Regions from separate parts of the uncultured Phascolarctobacterium sp. genome, predicted to be linked through region 3. Evidence: riboswitches for the same ligand, from Rfam matches in the RefSeq annotation. Region 3 holds a riboswitch; each other region holds the start of a gene.
The links. A riboswitch is a leader RNA that binds a small molecule or an ion and turns the genes downstream of it on or off. The one in region 3 is predicted to bind cobalamin.
Positions count from the first base shown of each region.

Region 1: it holds a riboswitch for cobalamin, as region 3 does, so the genes downstream of both, Q4G98_RS04905 (TonB-dependent siderophore receptor) here and Q4G98_RS07170 (hypothetical protein) in region 3, are expected to answer to the same signal.
Region 2: it holds a riboswitch for cobalamin, as region 3 does, so the genes downstream of both, Q4G98_RS10325 (TonB-dependent receptor plug domain-containing protein) here and Q4G98_RS07170 (hypothetical protein) in region 3, are expected to answer to the same signal.

Region 1 is NZ_CATWDQ010000004.1:54,577-60,484, forward strand. It holds gene Q4G98_RS04905 (TonB-dependent siderophore receptor) at 1-2,058, opposite strand, end outside; cobalamin riboswitch at 2,228-2,399, opposite strand; gene Q4G98_RS04910 (GntR family transcriptional regulator) at 2,547-3,188, opposite strand; tRNA gene Q4G98_RS04915 (tRNA-Lys) at 3,361-3,436, opposite strand; gene Q4G98_RS04920 (adenylosuccinate synthase) at 3,568-4,857, opposite strand; gene purB (adenylosuccinate lyase) at 4,879-5,908, opposite strand, start outside.
Region 2 is NZ_CATWDQ010000016.1:30,230-36,137, forward strand. It holds gene Q4G98_RS10310 (glutamine synthetase) at 1-1,762, shown strand, start outside; gene Q4G98_RS10315 (metallophosphoesterase family protein) at 1,936-3,177, shown strand; gene Q4G98_RS10320 (YajQ family cyclic di-GMP-binding protein) at 3,238-3,729, shown strand; cobalamin riboswitch at 4,228-4,408, shown strand; gene Q4G98_RS10325 (TonB-dependent receptor plug domain-containing protein) at 4,836-5,908, shown strand, end outside.
Region 3 is NZ_CATWDQ010000007.1:76,004-81,911, forward strand. It holds gene Q4G98_RS07145 (hypothetical protein) at 48-665, shown strand; gene Q4G98_RS07150 (hypothetical protein) at 718-1,272, shown strand; gene Q4G98_RS07155 (hypothetical protein) at 1,311-1,829, shown strand; gene Q4G98_RS07160 (N-acetylmuramoyl-L-alanine amidase) at 1,874-2,401, shown strand; gene Q4G98_RS07165 (CHAT domain-containing protein) at 2,405-3,328, shown strand; cobalamin riboswitch at 3,450-3,640, shown strand; gene Q4G98_RS07170 (hypothetical protein) at 3,842-4,072, shown strand; gene Q4G98_RS07175 (TIM barrel protein) at 4,069-5,061, shown strand; gene Q4G98_RS07180 (ABC transporter substrate-binding protein) at 5,065-5,908, shown strand, end outside.

The DNA.
Region 1 (5,908 bases), on a different contig from region 3:
GTTCATTTTAGTTTTATATTTTACACCTACATCCATAGTGAAGTAACTGGGAACTTCATATTTTTCATTCAAAACATAGGAAGAACCTACATAGTTACCACGCAGCAAAGCAGAGAAAGCATCGCTGGCTTTATATTCCACGCCCAAACTGGCCGTCCAGTCAGGAACACCATTAGGACGTTTGCCATTCGTTGCAGCACTGCTAGTCTTTTGCTCAGTATCAAGATGCATAAAACCGCCAATCAAATTCCATTTTTCTGCTATAGTACCGGTTGCAGTATACTCAAGACCTTTATGTCTGCGTTCACCGTCCTGCCCTCTTGTATAACTTCCATCTGAATTCAGAATATCAATACCATTAGCTTTTTTTATATCAAAATAACTCAATTTATGTAAAAAGTCCCCTGTTTTTACTTTGACACCAAATTCCGTTTGTTTGGTTTTATATGGATCCAACGTTTCACCTTTATTAGTGTAATTAAGGCTACTTGTAGTGCTAACAATCTCGCCTTCAACAAATTCCTCAGTATGATTTGCATAGACTGTAAACCGAGGCGTGAAAGCGTAACTGATTCCATAGGAAGGAGAAATGTCATAATAATGCCCGGTATTTTTATTATGTGAACCGTCTGCTTTATAACTGTCCCGTTTAATAGATTTACCGTTCAGCCCTACGAGAATATTCAACTTCTCATCACCTGTACTGATGATATCCATAACAGACCAGCCACTGGTCCTATTTCTGGTAGTATAACGGGCATCAGACTGCCCAAAAGAAGGCGGTGCCCAATTTCCCGGATCACCGACATAAATATTACCAGTCCAGCCGCTCTCTGTTATAGAATTGCTTGGCCCACCATAATAATGCCACTGCCTGTCTACACCAAAGGTATAATTATGTTTTAAGTCTCCGGTTTTAAAATCACCGCGCAGACCTATCTGAGCATAATCTCTTTTCTCAATCAAAGAATAGTTATCAGCCGTAGCCGTAAAGTCACCGGCTTCATTGATCAAAGTTTTACTGAAACCAGTATAATAATACCAGTCCTGTTTAAAATGTCCGGCGTTCAAGAAAGCGCTTAAATGATCGTTGATTTTTTGTTCATGGTTTAAGGTCGCGACAAAATTAGTATTCTTATCACGACGCCATTTAGGATTAAAGTTGATATCACCATCCGGAGCAGTTGGCAATGCTGAACCAATATAATTACCGGATACTGTTAACCCATACGGTCTGCCCTGACTGTCAGTATAGGTATAACCAACCATCAAATTAGTTTTACTGTCGTCAGTTTTCTGATCCAGATTGATATAAATATTTCTCTGTTCCAAGTCCCAGTTTTTTATAGAGCGCTCGCCGTTAACATTACTGGCATTGATACGGATGCCATAACGATTACCCTCGCCAAAACGGCGGCCAATATCAACCGTTTCTTCAAAAGCTCCTTTGGAATGCCATTTCAAGCCTATACTACTGTTAGGATCATCTAAAGCCTGTTTACTGTTGATATTTATCGTTCCGCCATCCGCAGTATAGTTAGATGAACCCCTGATACCCGTAGCTGGTCCTTCGATAACGTCGATCGAATCGATATAGTTACTGGATTGACGTGTCATGGCCTGCATACCTGGAATACCGTTGACCATAAAACCCCTGCCAGTTTCAGAAAAACCCCTGATATTGACACAGTCAACAGCGGCATCATAAGTTTTTTGCACAGACGGTACAAGACTAAGCATTTTACTCAGTCCCTCCGTAGATGACATAAAATCTTCAACAGCCTTTTCAGAAATAGTAGTAACACTGATAGGTGAATTCATCGCATCCTGCTCGCCTAAAATACCGATATTACTGGTAGCGCGTACATATTCACCTGCAATATAACGTTTACCATTAACTACGATCTCAGCTAAATGAAAGTTTCGTAAATCAGACTCGGCATCCCCTTTAGTCTCTTGGGGGGGGGCAGATGCGTTAACATTTTCTACAAATCCCACACTGGTGACAGCCAGACATATCGCCGCAGCTACCACCGTCTTTTTGCTCTTTACCATCATAAACCACTCCTAAAAAATTTATTCTTCAATTTTTCCTGGTCAAGCTGTCCTTGTTTCGCTCACCAGTAAAAACTAAAAGCTCTATAATAAATAAAAAAGCTTTTTCTGCACATAACGACAGAAAAAGCTTAGCTTCTTTCTATTTCGCCTGTCTGTCATTCGCAGAAATTCCCCAGCGTCAAAATCAGGCAGTTCTTCTGGCTCTGCTTCATTGCTCATCTAACCTTCCCAGTTTCCCAGTGGTATTTTTAGATTTGCTCTGCATTACAGCTGCGGGACAGCACAGGACTTAAACCTGTTTCTCTATTAAGTATCATTACACCCGATTTTATTGTATTTAATTTTTAAGTCACCCTGTATTATTCTATATTCTATAGAATAATACAGGGTGACTTATTTTGTCAATAACTACTTGATATTATGTTATAAAAAAGTTAGCGGCAAATTTTTGCTGCTAACTTTTACACATCACTTGATCTGTTTAAAGATCATTCATTTTCTATTATTTTTTTCGAATTTTCTAAAAGCTTTAACATTGCCTGCTCAGCGTCAGCTGGTGCTTTTGCTTTAATTGCTGTTAAAATATTCTGGTGTCCTTTAATGATTTCTTCCCGTCCCTGTGGACTTCCGTCAGCATGTCTCATCCGCGAAGACGTAACGATCAGCTTCATGATCCGCATAAACATCTCATTTTTTGTCTGCTGCCAAATAGTATAATGAAACTGCAGATTAAGTGAATGAAATTCAAAAAAATTATCCGCAGTTTTTTCTTTCTCAATAATATTCGCTAACTGCTCTGCAAAATCATCGTCATAATGCTCCACTGCTGATCTCATTTCCAGCTCTGCAAGCGCCACCAGGCATTGATAGACACCATTACGCTCTTGTTCATCTATTCTTCTTACTATTACCCCATGATAGGGTTCTATTTCTACAAATCCGTCCGCTGCTAATTTTTTAAAGGCTTCGCGCACAGGGGTCGCACTTATACCCAATTCTTTTGCGATATGCTGTTCCTTTAATCTGGTCCCTGGCGGTAATTTCTGACTTACTATCAATTCAATTAAGATTTTCTGAGCTTTATCACTAAGTGTTTCTTTATCCAGATTATGTGTATTATTTATTTTCATCAATAATATTCTTCCTTTCTCGGTAAAATATTAGCACAATCAATCAATTTTGTCACTCAACTTTTCTGAAGAAAACACGCGACAAAAAAGCCCGCTTCCAAAAGAAGCGGACTTTGATTGCATCGATATTATACTGTTATTTTCAAAACAAACGAGAAAAAAGACAAAAAAATGGTGATCCACCCGCGACTCGAACGCGGGACACCCTGATTAAAAGTCAGGTGCTCTACCGACTGAGCTAGTGGATCACATAGTTGCCAGAGGTTCAAGCCAACTTGACAACGATATAATTATAACTAGCTTTCACTGTTCTGTCAAGAAATAATTTAAAAAAAACTAAAAACCGTCAGATAAATATCTGACGGTTTAATTTTTTTACTTACAGTAATTCTTTCAGAACGATGGTCTGTTCACGTTCCGGCCCTACGGAAACAATGCCCAGCTCTACGCCGGCAACCTCGCTCAGTCGGTTCAGATAGGCTTTGGCCTGCTCCGGCAGTTCATCAAAGCTGCGGATAGAAGTGATATCCGTTTGCCAGCCGTCAAATTCTTCAAACACCGGCTCGACCTGAGCCAGCACGTTCAGACTGGCCGGGATCTGTTTGATTTCCTGTCCGTCGATCTTGTAGCCGACGCACATTTTGATCTTCGCCATTTTATCAAGGATATCCAAACGGGTCACAGCCAGATAATCCAGACTGTTCAGGCGGGCGGAATATTTGAGCATGAAAGCGTCCAGCCAGCCGCAGCGGCGGGGACGTCCGGTAACCGTACCATATTCATGGCCGGTCTCACGGATCCGGTGTCCCGGTCCGTCGGTATCCAGCAGCTCAGTAACAAAAGGCCCTTCGCCGACACGGGTCGTATAGGCCTTGACTACGCCGACCACATGATCAATATAACGGGGGCCGATGCCGCTGCCCGTGCTGGCATTGCCGGCAGTCGGGTTAGAGCTGGTAACATACGGATAGGTGCCGTGGTCGATATCGAGGAAGGTAGCCTGCGCGCCTTCAAACAGCACGTTTTTACCCTCGCTGAAAATTTCGTCCAGCACCACGCCGGTATCGGCGATGTAAGGGTGCAATTCTTCGGCATAGGCCAAAAATTCTTTCAGCATCGCATCATAGTCAAACGGCTCGCCGCCATAAATTTTAGTGATGATAGCATTTTTTGCTTCCAGATTGACCTTCAGCTTTTCAGCAAAGGTGTCCGGCTCCATCAGATCACAGATGCGGATACCGGTACGGGCAACCTTATCCATATAACAGGGACCGATACCGCCCTTGGTCGTACCGATCTTATTGCAGCCCAGAGCCGCTTCCTGCAGCTCATCCAGACGGGCATGATAAGGCAGCACCACATGAGCACGGTCAGAAATGACCAGATTGTCGCAGCTGATGCCTTTAGCCTTCATATCAGCAATTTCGTGCAAAACTACACCGGGGTTGATAACGACGCCGTTACCCAGCACATTCGTCTTGTTGCTGTACAAAACACCGGAGGGAAGCAGACGCAGTTTATAGGAAACGTCATTGACGACTACCGTATGACCTGCGTTAGAACCGCCGGAATAACGTACGACGGCATCGGCTTTCTGTGCCAGATAATCAACGATCTTACCTTTACCTTCATCGCCCCATTGGGCACCAATAACTACAACAGATGACATGTGAGCATCTCCTTATCTAAATCATAATCCGAAACGGGACATAATCAAATCTACATGACGCAGCATGGGTTTAGGATCAAAGCAATGTTCGATTTCTTCCTTGCTGAGATATTTCTGGATATCGGCATCCATTTCCACGTTGGTCCTGAAATCAGCGCCTTCCAGCCAGCGGGCCATAGCGTTGCGCTGTACCCATTTATAAGCGTCCTCACGCAGCACGCCTTTGCTGACCAGGGCGATCAGCAGGTTCTGGCTGAAGATCAGACCGCCTGTTTTATTCAAATTAGCCATCATCGCATCCGGATAGACCAGCAGCTTGTCGATGATGTTAGTAAATTTACGCAGCATATGATCCAGTGCGATCGTCGCGTCCGGCAAAATCACACGTTCTACTGAAGAATGGGAAATGTCGCGTTCATGCCACAAAGCAACGTCCTCCAGAGCGGCAACGGCATAACCGCGCAGCAGGCGCGCCATACCGGAGATCTTTTCGCAGGTGATCGGATTACGTTTATGCGGCATGGCCGAAGAGCCTTTTTGTCCGGGAGCGAAGTATTCTTCCGCTTCGCGGATATCGGTCCGCTGCAGATTACGGATCTCGGTAGCCATTTTATCAAGTGAGGAACCAATGATCGCCAGAGTAGTCAGGAAATCGGCATGGCGGTCGCGCTGGATGACCTGGGTCGCCAGACGGGCTGCTTTGATGCCTAATTTTTCGCAGACATATTCTTCGATAAAGGGATCGATATTGGAATAAGTACCAACAGCGCCGGACAGCTTACCGACAGCGATGAATTCGCGCGCCTGCTTTAAACGCTCGATATTGCGTTCGGTCTCGTCCATCCACAAAGCGAATTTCAGACCAAAGGTCATCGGTTCGGCGTGGATACCATGGGTACGGCCGATCATGATCGTATGCTTGTGCTCGGCAGCGCGGCGTTTCAGCACCTCATGGAATTTTTCCAGATGGCTCATCAAAAGATCTGCCGACTGTTTCATCATCACGCCCAAAGCGGTATCCTTGACATCACTGGAAGTCAGTCCTTTATGG
Region 2 (5,908 bases), on a different contig from region 3:
GCCTATCAATTTGTTTCTTGAAGATATTAACGGCTTTCTGGAAGGCATGGCAGCCCAAACCGACGGTTCTTCCGTTGTTTTGCCCGGTATCGCTACGCTGAACAATGCCCGCGTCGACATGAAGATCGATAAAAGCGTCAACTGGTACATAGATTATAATTACGAGCATTTTGATGCCAATACCGGCAAAATGGTCGGTACTCTGCGTATCCCCTGTTTCCTGATCCATAACGAGGTCTTTGTCGATTCCCGTTCGATCCTGCAAAACAGCCTGGATTATGTGGAAGCGCAAATGCTGGAAATGTTCAAAAAACATCCGCAGATCGCAGGACTGGAGCATGTCGACCTGTCTCAGATCGAAAAACTGATTTTTACCTGTGCTACCGAACTGGAATTCTGGGTCAAATCCCCGCGTGAAGACGCGCCGATCGATGCACTCTCATCTTCACAGATGATGCAGGAACAATATTGGCAGCGTACACGCGGTAATGTGCGTACTGCTTTGGAGCAGACTATTGAAATGATGGAGGCCTACGGTCTGGAGCCGGAAATGGGCCATAAAGAATGCGGCGGTATCCGCGGTCAGATCGACGGGGCCGGCCATATGACCCATGTCATGGAACAGCTGGAAGTAGACTGGAAATTCAATGTTGGCCTGCAAACTGCCGATAATGAGCTGCTGGCCCGCATCATCGTCAAAGAAGTTTTCCGGATGAACGGTCTGGAGGTTTCCTTCCAGGCAAAACCGATCCCCGGTGTTGCCGGCAGCGGTGAACATACCCATGTTGGTATCGCCGCCAGACTTAAAAACGGTAAAACAGTCAATCTGTTCGCACCCGGCGATATGAAAGCTGATTTCCTTTCCGCTATCGGCTACGGCTCGATGATGGGTCTTCTGAAAAACTATGAAGTCATCAATCCCTTCATTTCGGCGACGATCGATTCGCTGAACCGTTTGAAACCCGGTTTTGAGGCTCCTGTCTGTATTGTTACCTCTCTGGGTATCAGCCCGCAGATCCCTTCCCGCAACCGTACGATCCTGGCCGGACTGATCCGCGATATCGACAGCCCGCTGGCGACCCGTATCGAGATGCGTTCGCCGAACCCCTATACTAATACCTATATCGCCATTGCCGCTTTCTATCTGGCTATGTGGGACGGTATCAAGGCCTGCGTGGAATCCGGCAAAAACCTGAAAGAGCTGGAAGCCGAGCTGTCCAAAAAAGCCGGCGTTGAAGGCTTCTATCTGGAAAAAGACCGTGAATACCGCAGTGAAGACGATGTTTTTGAAGATTTTACCGAAGCAGAGCGCAGCCGCCTGTTTGGTAAACCGCCTGCAACCGTGTGGGAAAATATGTGTGGCTTCAGCAAATATCCTGAAAAGAAAGCCGCCCTTACCAGCGGCAATATTCTGCGTCCGGAATTTATCGATTCCTTTGCTAAGGGAGCCTTAATCCGCTGGCAGACCGAGCTTTTAAACAGAATGATCCCCGAATTCCATGCCGAGATCGTAGCCATGAAATGCCTGCATGATACCGGCTTCTACAATAAATGCGACGACGAAAAATGGGCCAAGATCGCCGCTCTGCGCGTGATGCTGGCTAAAGATTCTGTCGAAGCTCCCTGTATTTTCACCATGATCCGCGAGGCTTTTGCCCGTGGTGATTTTGACAGCGCTTCCAAATTGAAGCTGGAAATGGTCAAGACCATGGAAACACTGCGCAGCAGCTATCACGATTATAAACAAAATATCATCGACTGATAAAACTATTATCACTGGACCCGCCGGTAGCTGTTATCGGCGGGTCACGTTATTTTTCACAAAATGTTTGCTTGACTGGAGCGGAGTCAAGGCCTGTATAATTTAGGCAGGGAAAACAAAGCGGACGGTATCAGTGCCGTGACGAAAGATAAATATTATTGGGGGAGCGCAAAATGAGGTGGAATAAGGTTTTTTCAAAAACAGGTCTGCTGGCAGTGATGCTGGTAGTGATCGGAATAGGAATATTTTTTTATGAACGGCAATACTGCGGGGCCGAACAGCCGGCGCGATATGAAACGCAGCAGCTGCGGCAGGTGATCACAGCTGACAGTAAGACTTCGCGGACGATCATGTGGCAGACGGCGGCGCCTGAAAGTGACGCCTGGGTGGAATACCGGCTGCAGGGCGGTCTGGATATTCAAAAAACAGCGGCGCATGGCAAAGAATTTGCAACTGACGCAGGCACTGTCTATCAGCAAAGCGTGACTTTGACAGGGCTGGAACCTGCGTCAGTATACGAATACAGGGCCGGCAGCGGCAAAGAATTTTCAGACTGGCATACATTGCAGACAGACGGCGGCGGTGCTTTTTCCGCTTTGATCTTCGGTGATTCGCAAAGCCTTGATTATAATGTCTGGCGGCAAACAGCGTCAGCTGCCTATGCTAACGACAAAGCGGCCGCCTTTTTCATCAACATGGGCGATCTGGTCGATAACGGCGAACAATACAGCCAGTGGCGCAGCTGGTTTCGCGGTGCGGCAGGACTGCTGCCGCAGATACCTGTAGCCCCCATCAGCGGCAACCACGAAAACTATTCGCTGCAATGGAAGCCCTACAAGGGTGACTTGTATCTAACTTTGTTCGACCTGCCGCTAAACGGGCCGGAAGGTCTGCAAAAACAGGCTTACAGCTATGATTACGGCGAGGTGCATTTTGCTGTTATCGATACGCAGCTGGAAGAATTAAAAGACTGGCAGCCTGATTTGGTTGCACGGCAGGTTAAATGGCTGGAAAACGATCTGGCAGCCAGCAACAAAAAATGGAAAGTAGTTTTAGTGCACCGCAGTCTGTTCCGTTATCAGGATGGTAAACCGAACGAACTGGGCGCGGCCCTGCTGCCGGTTTTGGACCGCAGTAATGTAGACGTAGTTTTTTCGGCACATATCCATACCTATGGACGTACGGCGCCCTTTAAAAACGGTAATGTAGCAGGACAGGGAACGGTCTATATTTCTTCTGGGCGCAGCGGTGACAAGACCTGGGCCGGTTCGCGGGCCAAACCGCAGGAAGTGGTTTTTGACAATGTGCTCGATCAGCCTAATTATATGAAACTTACTGCTGACAGTCACAAACTTACTGTTACCAGCCTGAAGCAGGACGGCAAGCTCATCGACACAATGACGCTGACAAAATGACAAGCTTCTGATTTTTTGATATAATAATACTATTAACAAATCAATGAATGGAGTGACATCATGGCTAAAGACAGTTCTTTTGACGTTGTCTCGCAGGTCGATATGCAGGAAATGGACAATGCGGTCAATCAAACGAAAAAGGAGATCGCCCAGCGTTATGATTTCCGCGGCAGTGATGCCAGTATCGAATTAGAAGAAAAATGCATCAAATTGGCAGCCGAAGACGAATACAAGCTCAACGCAATTATCGATATGCTGCGTGCCCGCATGGCCAAGCGCGATATCCCGCTGCGCTGCCTGGAGCTGGGCAAGGTAGAACCGGCTTCCAAAGGTACGGTACGCCAGACGCTGAATATCCTGCAGGGCATACCCAAAGAAAAAGCCAAAGCGATCGTGGCTGCTATCAAAGCTATGAAGCTGAAAGTAACTGCCCAGATGCAGGACGATCAGGTGCGCGTGAGCGGCGCCAAAAAAGACGAATTACAGGCAGTAATCCAAATGCTCAAAGCAGGCGACTTCGGTGTCGATCTGCAATTCATCAATATGCGCTGAACAGGTTTGTAAACGCTTCCTGCTTATGTAGGAAGCGTTTTTTAGTTTCTCGGCAATGTGACTTGTTAAGGTCTGATAGGTAGCAGATTTTTCAGCTGTAGGTGTTGCTTAAAAATCTGCAAAAAATATGTATACATGTATACATAGAAAAATTAAAAAAATAAAATTTTAAATTAAGGATATAAATAAGCCGCAAGGCCTGATGACAAGTAGTTGAACATCTTTCAGAAGACTTCGTTTGCAGCAGACAAACAAAACTTGATTAGGGGGGGACATGTGTTATAATTGACTCAACAAAATAAATAGCAGTAATTCTTAATCATAACGTCAGCGCTAAAGCAATAATTGCCTGAATGTCGATCCCGTCGGTAAAATGGTTGAGAATTTACAGTTTGTACTACGAGAGATGGTAAAGCTGGTTTGGTATCTTGTTTAAGATACTATCAGACAGTTTTATCGTTCTACGATAAAACTGCTTTTTTATTTTGTAGTAAAAATTATATATTGTTGGAATCAGGTACATTGTTGGTCTGTCAATAATGTTTAACAGGGAAGTCCGGTGTGAATCCGGCGCTGTCACGCAACTGTATTAGGGAGCTTCAGCATTGCAGTCCTTTCACTAAGGGATGCTGGAGTAATGATCTTGAGTCAGAGTGCTGACTGGTTCTATCTTTTGAACAGCCTGCGTAGACAGACTGGGAGAAAATTTTGCAGAGATATTTAAGTTTGGCGTTTTGCCAGACAAATATTTCTGCGGACGCTATGATTATGCGCTGAAACCAGCAGCGCGGAAATTTTAGTATTTTCGACCAGAAAAGCGGAGCAGGCTGTTTGGTAAAAACAAACGCTGCACTTTCACCGTAGGGACTGGTTGAAAATGCAGCGTTATTTTTTAACAAAGAGTGGGAGGATGGATTTGTATGAGGAAAGAAAGAAGAGGACTGCGGCAAGCAGCCATAACGGCTGGTATTTTAACTGCTATGGGCGTTTGCACATTAGGGGGGGACGTGAGACCTCTGTGGGCGGCAGAAGCAACTGAAAACGCAGTGGAACCAGCAGTGACGCAGGATGTCCAAGCTGCGGCAGATGAAACTGAAAACGATGGTATGTCTTTTGATCTGGAGGGCGTAACTGTTGAGGCGAAGCGGCCTGATTGGGAAGCTAAGCTATCACCTGGTACGGTAACGGTTATTCGCCCCGATGACTACAAAGGCGAGCAGAAAGACCTGCCGGACTTTTTAAAAATGGTTCCCGGCGTACATGTACGCGAGGTAAACGGTAAAGGTCAGTATACAACAGTCAGCGTACGTGGTTCTACTGCGGCGCAGGTCGGTGTTTTTGTCGACGGCGTGCTGTTTAATCTGGGCGGCGACGCGGCGGCAGATATTTCTACTATTCCTGTACATAATGTAGAACGGATCGAGGTCTACCGCGGTTACATACCGGCGCGCTTTGGCGGTACCTTTATGGGCGGCGTTATCAATATCGTTACCAAACGGCCTACTAAAGCTAACGTGCAGGCCAGCTTCGGCAAAAGCTCCTTTGGCGGCTACAAGGGTAATTTACAAATCGATGCTCCATTGGGTGGCGGCGCTTTGATGGTCGGTATCAACCGTGACCAAAGTGACGGCGATTTTAAATATAAAAATTTTGCTAATGATGCAAGATATCAACAGGAATTGAAAAGATTAAATACAGCAATATATGGTGATCCTAATAACGCAACTATTGGCGGAAGAATGGGTATATTATATGTCAATAAAGTTATTGAGGAATATACAGATGGAGGATCAGGTGGGGCAATAAAAAATTATCTTTCTATGGATCAGTGCATGGATATCTTGAATAGTGACCTATCTGAAATGAGAGACAAACTTAATCATATTAGAGACGACCTGTATGAATATTGTCCTGATGAGTATAAGAGTACGTGGAATGATGATTTTCAGACAAGTGTTGCTAATAAATTTGAGCGAGTTGTGGCATATAAGGATGTAGTTAAAACATATGAAAGCCCTGAACGCTGGCGTAAGGCTAATGATTATAAAAATACAGATGTTATCGTAAAATGGCAGGATGACCACTGGCTGGCCAAAGCTACCTGGAAACAGATCAAACGGCATTTGCCGTTTCCCTATAATAGTAATTATGCCAGCCTGGCAGGTATAGATACAGATGG
Region 3 (5,908 bases):
AGGGCTGCGGCAGCTGAATAACATAAATTTTGGGAGGGTGTATGGTTATGGAAACGATGCAGAAAATAAAAATACTGCTTGTGGCGGCTGTGCCGCCGGCAGAGCGCGGTGAGGCCGCCTTGCTGCAACAGAAGCTGACAGCGGAGCCCTGCGGCAGATGTTTTGAAGTTGTTGCCTTGCGTGCTGTTAAGGTTGATAATGTGATTGAGGCTGTTAAAAACCTGCGTCCGGACATTGTGCATTTTTGCGGCGAATGTACGGCTAAAGGCGATTTTGTGTTTGCGGATGATGACGGAACGACCAGCGACTGGTGCAGTAAAAGCAGCTTGCTGAAAAAAATGGCGCAGGCTGTGGATGAGATCAGGCTGGTATATTTTAACGGGGCTGTTAAAGACAGTGAGCTGGCTGCGACGCAGGGAAAAATTGCTGTTTTGATCGGTATGCAGCAGCGTGGCGAAACAGAAATCAGTAAAAAATTTGTGGTGCCGTTTTATATGGCGTTGGGGTTCGGTAATCCTGTTGGTTTTGCTTTTGCCAAGGTGTGGCAGGCGCTGCCGGAAGGCGAGCGTAAGCTGGTGCTGCGCTTCAGGAATGATATTGACCCGGATAAATACTGCCTGCGCAGCAGCGGCGCGCCCATTACGCAGACAGCAGCTTTGAATTGAAGCTGAACTGCCGGCAGTATTTGCAAAATAATGTGAGTTGCGAGGTAATAGGATGAAATTTATTGCGGCAATTATTTTCAGTTTGAGCATTTTAATGGCAGCGCAGGGCTTCGCTGCCGAGGAAAGCGGCAGCGGTATGGACTGGCAGATCAGCGTAAATCCGCAGCAGACGGCGGCTGAAAAAGAGGCGGCCCGCTGGACGGAGGTTATGGAAAATTCGACCGGCAGGTATTATCTGGCTAAGGACAGCGTTTTTATGACCAGGGGTGCTTTTGGCGATAAGGACAGGAATATTTTGCAGGCTGAGGTCAAAACTGTTTTTTTGAATCCGGAACTTAAAAAACATTTGGATACCAAAGTATTTGCCCAAAAGCTGAAAGCTGGTGACAGTGTTGAGTATTGTACGCAGGTGCTGTTGTTTAATCTGCGTGCCAAACAGTACCGCGAGCTGCACAATGCAGTTTACAGTAAAAATGGCGTTGTTTTGCAAAGCAGCGATATAAAGTCGGCGTGGAAGCCTGTGCCTGCGCACAGTTTTGCCGAGATCATGCTGGAGATTTTAACGCATATTCCCGCTTCGCAATTGAGGCTGGAAGGCGAAGAATAATATAAAATATATCATTTAAAACTAAGGAGAGAATGAGAATGAGTGAGACTGATATTTTGAAATTTGCAGGGCAGGATGATAAGCCGGTAGAGAGCAATGGTTTGAATGTGAAGGCGCAAAAATGGCAGGAGCTTTTGGTAAAGAAGAATATTACCTGTTTTGGCGCCCAGATCATAGGCGACGAGCTGCATACGGTTTTGTTCAGAACTGTTTTGGACGTCAACGGGCAGAATCTGCCGCTTTTGGTATATACAGATGACAGCTTGTATACGGTGATCAAGGTGTTGGTTGCGCCTGCGGCACGTAAAGCCGAAAATGAGGCTGCGCTGTTGAAGTATTTGGATGAGCAGAACCGGAAATATAAGCTGTTTAAATATTCTACGGGTGTCAGCGGCGATGTGGAGCTGGACTGCTGCCTGTTGAATACGGATGCCGGTTTTGATGCCGAGCTGGTGCAGGTGAGCATCGATGTTATTTTAGAACATTTATTAGAGGAGTATCCTTTGCTGATGAAGGTTGTTTGGGGTGCAGAGGCAGTAGATACGACAACTAATTAAGCTGTTGTTTTAAAGTATTTGTACGTTTAAAGGGGGCGCGGGCGATGAAGGTTTTTGTCAATCCGGGACACGACCCGGCGGTTGACAGCGGTGCGGTGAACAGTGATTATGATGTGCGTGAGGCTGATGTTACCAAACAGGCTGGTGCTTTGTTGGAACGTGCTTTAAAAAGGGCCGGGTATGAGGTAAGGCTTTTGCAGAATGATGATCTGGATGCTGTGGTGGCTGCTGCCAATGACTGGCCGGCTGATATTTTTGTTTCGCTGCATTGCAATGCGTCGCCGGGCCACAATGCCCGTGGTACGGAAACTTTATATTACAGCGGGCAGGGCCGGCTTTTGGGTGAGGCTGTGCAGAAGAAGATTTTGAGCAAGGTGCCGACGATAGACCGTGGCTGTAAGGAGCGGCAGGGGCTGTATGTGCTGCGGCGGACTGTGATGCCGGCTATTTTGGTGGAGCTGGCTTTTATTGATAATAATGAGGATCTGGAGCTTTTGGAAAATGATCTGCCGGCGTTTGCAGGCGCTATTGCCGCCGGTATCGACGAGTATTTCAGGCAGGTAGAGGCATGATGAATGATGAATGATAAAGAGTTTGAGAAGGCCCAGGCTTCGATCATGAATAAAAAGGCGAAGCTGATGAAGAAGCTGCGCAGTGATCGGGCAGAGGCCTGCAAAAAGATGAGCGAGATCGAGCAGGCTATCGCCAGGACGGAAAAAGAGCTTTTAGGGGAAGAAAACGATTTTATCGTTTTGTGCGGTCAAAAATCACAGCTGCTGCGTGAGCGCGCTTTGCAGGTGGGGGAAGAGATCGAGCAGGCGATTAGGCCGCAGCAGCCTGTTGATAAGCTGACGATCTTGTTTTTGGCGGCTAATCCGCAGGATACGCAGAAGCTGGCTTTAGATAAGGAAGTCAGGTCGATAACTGATGCTATCCGCAGGTCGGAGGGGCGCGACGGGATCGAGTTTTTCAGCCGATGGGCTGTGCAGTCGCTGGATATTTTGCAGGCGATCAACGAAACTGATCCGGAGATCATTCATTTTTCGGGACATGGTTCTGAAAAGGGTGAGATCGTTTTGGATGACGGCAGCGGTAATATGGCTATGGTTTCTAAAGAGGCGATGGCTGCCGCTGTGGCTTCTGCATCTAAAAAGGTGAGGCTGATTTTTTTTAACGCCTGTTTTTCGCAGAAGGAGGCGCAGGCTGTTGTGGAGAAGGTTGAGGCTGCTATTGGGATGAATACTGAGATCGGTGATGAGGCGGCCATAGTTTTTGCGGCGCAGTTTTATTCCAGCATCGGTTTTGGCCAGAATTTGCAGCAGGCTTTTGACCAGGCGAAGGCGGCGTTGCTTTTAAAAGGGATCGCAGAGGAGAATACGCCGGTTTTATATGTAAAAAAGGGTTTGTCGGCGCAGGAGATCGTGATGGTGGAAAGTGAAGCTGCCCCAAAAAGCGGTACTGTGTCTGTGATGCAGAGAATTAAAAATATTTTTTCGTGATGAAGAAATAAAGTGAATTTTAGAATTTTTGCTTGACTACAAAAAGCATGAAGTTTATAATGACTGTATAGTTTATTTAAAATTTATTATGAATAAGCTGACTTTATCAAATTTTAAAATTTAATATGGTAAGAAAGCAGGTGTCCAAAAGCGATTGCTTGGAGGACTTAATAGAGAAGCAGGTGTAAGACCTGCGCTGTCCCGCAACTGTAACGGGGAGCGAAGCCGCATTTGTCCATTGGGGAAACCTGAGAAGGCGTGGCCGAGCAATGATCCGAAGCCAGGAGAACTGCCTGTTTTAACATCCGTGATGACTTGCGATGCACAAGGTGGATACATATGTACTGTTTTTATTGGTTTTAAAAAAACGGTATTGTCGCGTTTTGCTGTGTTTTGCAGCTTGGCGGCTGTGTATCCTGGTGCGTGGTGATGATGTATTTTGACAGGAAACTGACGCATTGGCAGTTTCCTGTTTTGTTTTTGGGATACACGGCGCAAGTCATTTGAAGGAGGGTGGGCTGTTTTGCTGCGCAGCCTGATACGGGTATGAAATTAAAGAAGATCATTAAAGAGATTGAAAAAAATGACGATACAATGATCACTGTTGATAAAGCAAGCTACATTGCTTTATTACGCGAGGTGAACAGGTTAAGGTTTAAATGTTCTCAGAGGGGAGCGGCGGCCCGCAGTAAAAAAATGCGCAGTAATGATAACAGCGAGGAACCTGAGGCGGTGACTGTATGAGGCGCAAGGTGAAGCACCTGTTTAATTATTGTGTGGTGCCGGGGCAGGAGAAGGCTGTTTTAAAAACCGGTAAAACTTTGGAGCAGTTTGTTGCGGGGCTGGGCCTTGATGGGATCGAGCTGATGGTTTACAGGAACGTGCCTTATTTTGAGTCTTTTGAGCATCTGGCTGTGGGGGTGCATTTGAATTACTGGCCGATGTGGCTGGCGATGTATCGCAATGATAAAAAAACGCTGCAGAGGTTTTTTCCGTCGAAAGAGGCTTTGCAGGAGTATTACGGCACTACTTATTGTATGGGCTGGCTGCGTAGTATCAGGGCCAATATCAAGTCGGCTCTGGTCGAAAAACCTGAGTATCTGGTGTGGCATATAGCTGAGTGTACGCTGGAAGAGGTTTTTACTTTTGAGTTTAAGCACAGTGATCTGGAGATCGTGACCGCTGCCGCTGCCGTTTTTAACAGGGTAGCTGATGAGATCCCTGAGGATGTGCTTGTATTATTTGAAAATTTGTGGTGGCCGGGGCTGCGGCTTACTGATCCGGCTGTGGTGCGGGCTTTTTTTGAAAAGATCACGCATAAGAATGTTGGTATTATGCTGGACACGGGGCATTTGATGAATACTGATCCGAGTCTGCAGTCGGAACGGGACGGGGTCGAGTATATTTTAAAGATCGTTAAGGCTTTGGGTCAGGATAGAAAGCTGATCAGGGGTTTACATTTAAATTGTTCGCTTTCCGGTGAATATGTAAAAACTTTTAAGCGTGTGTATGATGATAAGTGCAGTAATATCGAGCGGATGAAGCATGTAATAAAAATAGATCAGCACAGGCCGTTTTCTGATACGGCAGTGCAGAAGCTGCTGCGGGCGATCAGGCCTGATTATGTGGTGCATGAGCTTGCTTATAATGACTTTAATGATTTTGAACAGAACATCGCGCTGCAGCTTGCCGCTTGCGGTAAAGTAGTACCGGGCGGTGATGAAGGAGGATAATTTGTGATAAAAAAATACAGGCTGGGATTAAGGGCGGTACTGGTTGCTTTTTGCGTTGTTGCGGCTGTGTTTGCTGCAGGGTGTGGTAAACCCACTGAAAGCAAGACTCCGGCTTCAGGACGCGGCGGTTACAGCGTTGTAGATGCGACTAAAACACGGATCGATTTTACATATAAGCCGCAGCGTATAGTCTCGCTGGGGTTGAGTGCTGATGAGGTACTGTTGGATATGGTGGAGCCTGAGCGGATCGCGGCATTGACTTATTTGGCAGATGACGCTGGTATCTCGCCTGCTGCGGCTAAAGCGGAGCGGGTCAAAGGGCGGGTGCAAAGCGGCAGTTTGGAGTCTGTTTTGGCGCAGCAGCCTGATCTGGTGTTGGTCCCGGACTGGACTGATCTTAATTTTGTGGAGCTTTTGCGCGGTGCGAAAGTTCCTGTTTATGTTTATAAAACTCCGACTACGGTGAAGGAGATCAAGCAGACTATTTGCGAGCTGGCAAATGTTGTGGATGAGCGTGTTGCCGGTGGGAAGATCGTGGCAAATATGGAGAAGGAGCTGGCGTTTGTACAAGCCAGGGTCGGCAATATGCCGGCAGAAGAACGCATCAGCGTGATGGCGCTTTCTTATATGGGGCCGTTTGGGGCCAGGGGGACTACTTTTGCTGATATTTGCAATTATGCTAATGTCAGGAATGTGGTGGCTGAGTATGATTTGCCGCCTAATGCTACTTTTTCAGAGGAGACGCTGATCAGGCTCAATCCTGATTTACTTGTTATTCCCAGCTGGAAGTATGATAACGAGCAGGATCCGTCGAAAATGCGGGAGGAGATTTTGCAGAACCGGGCTT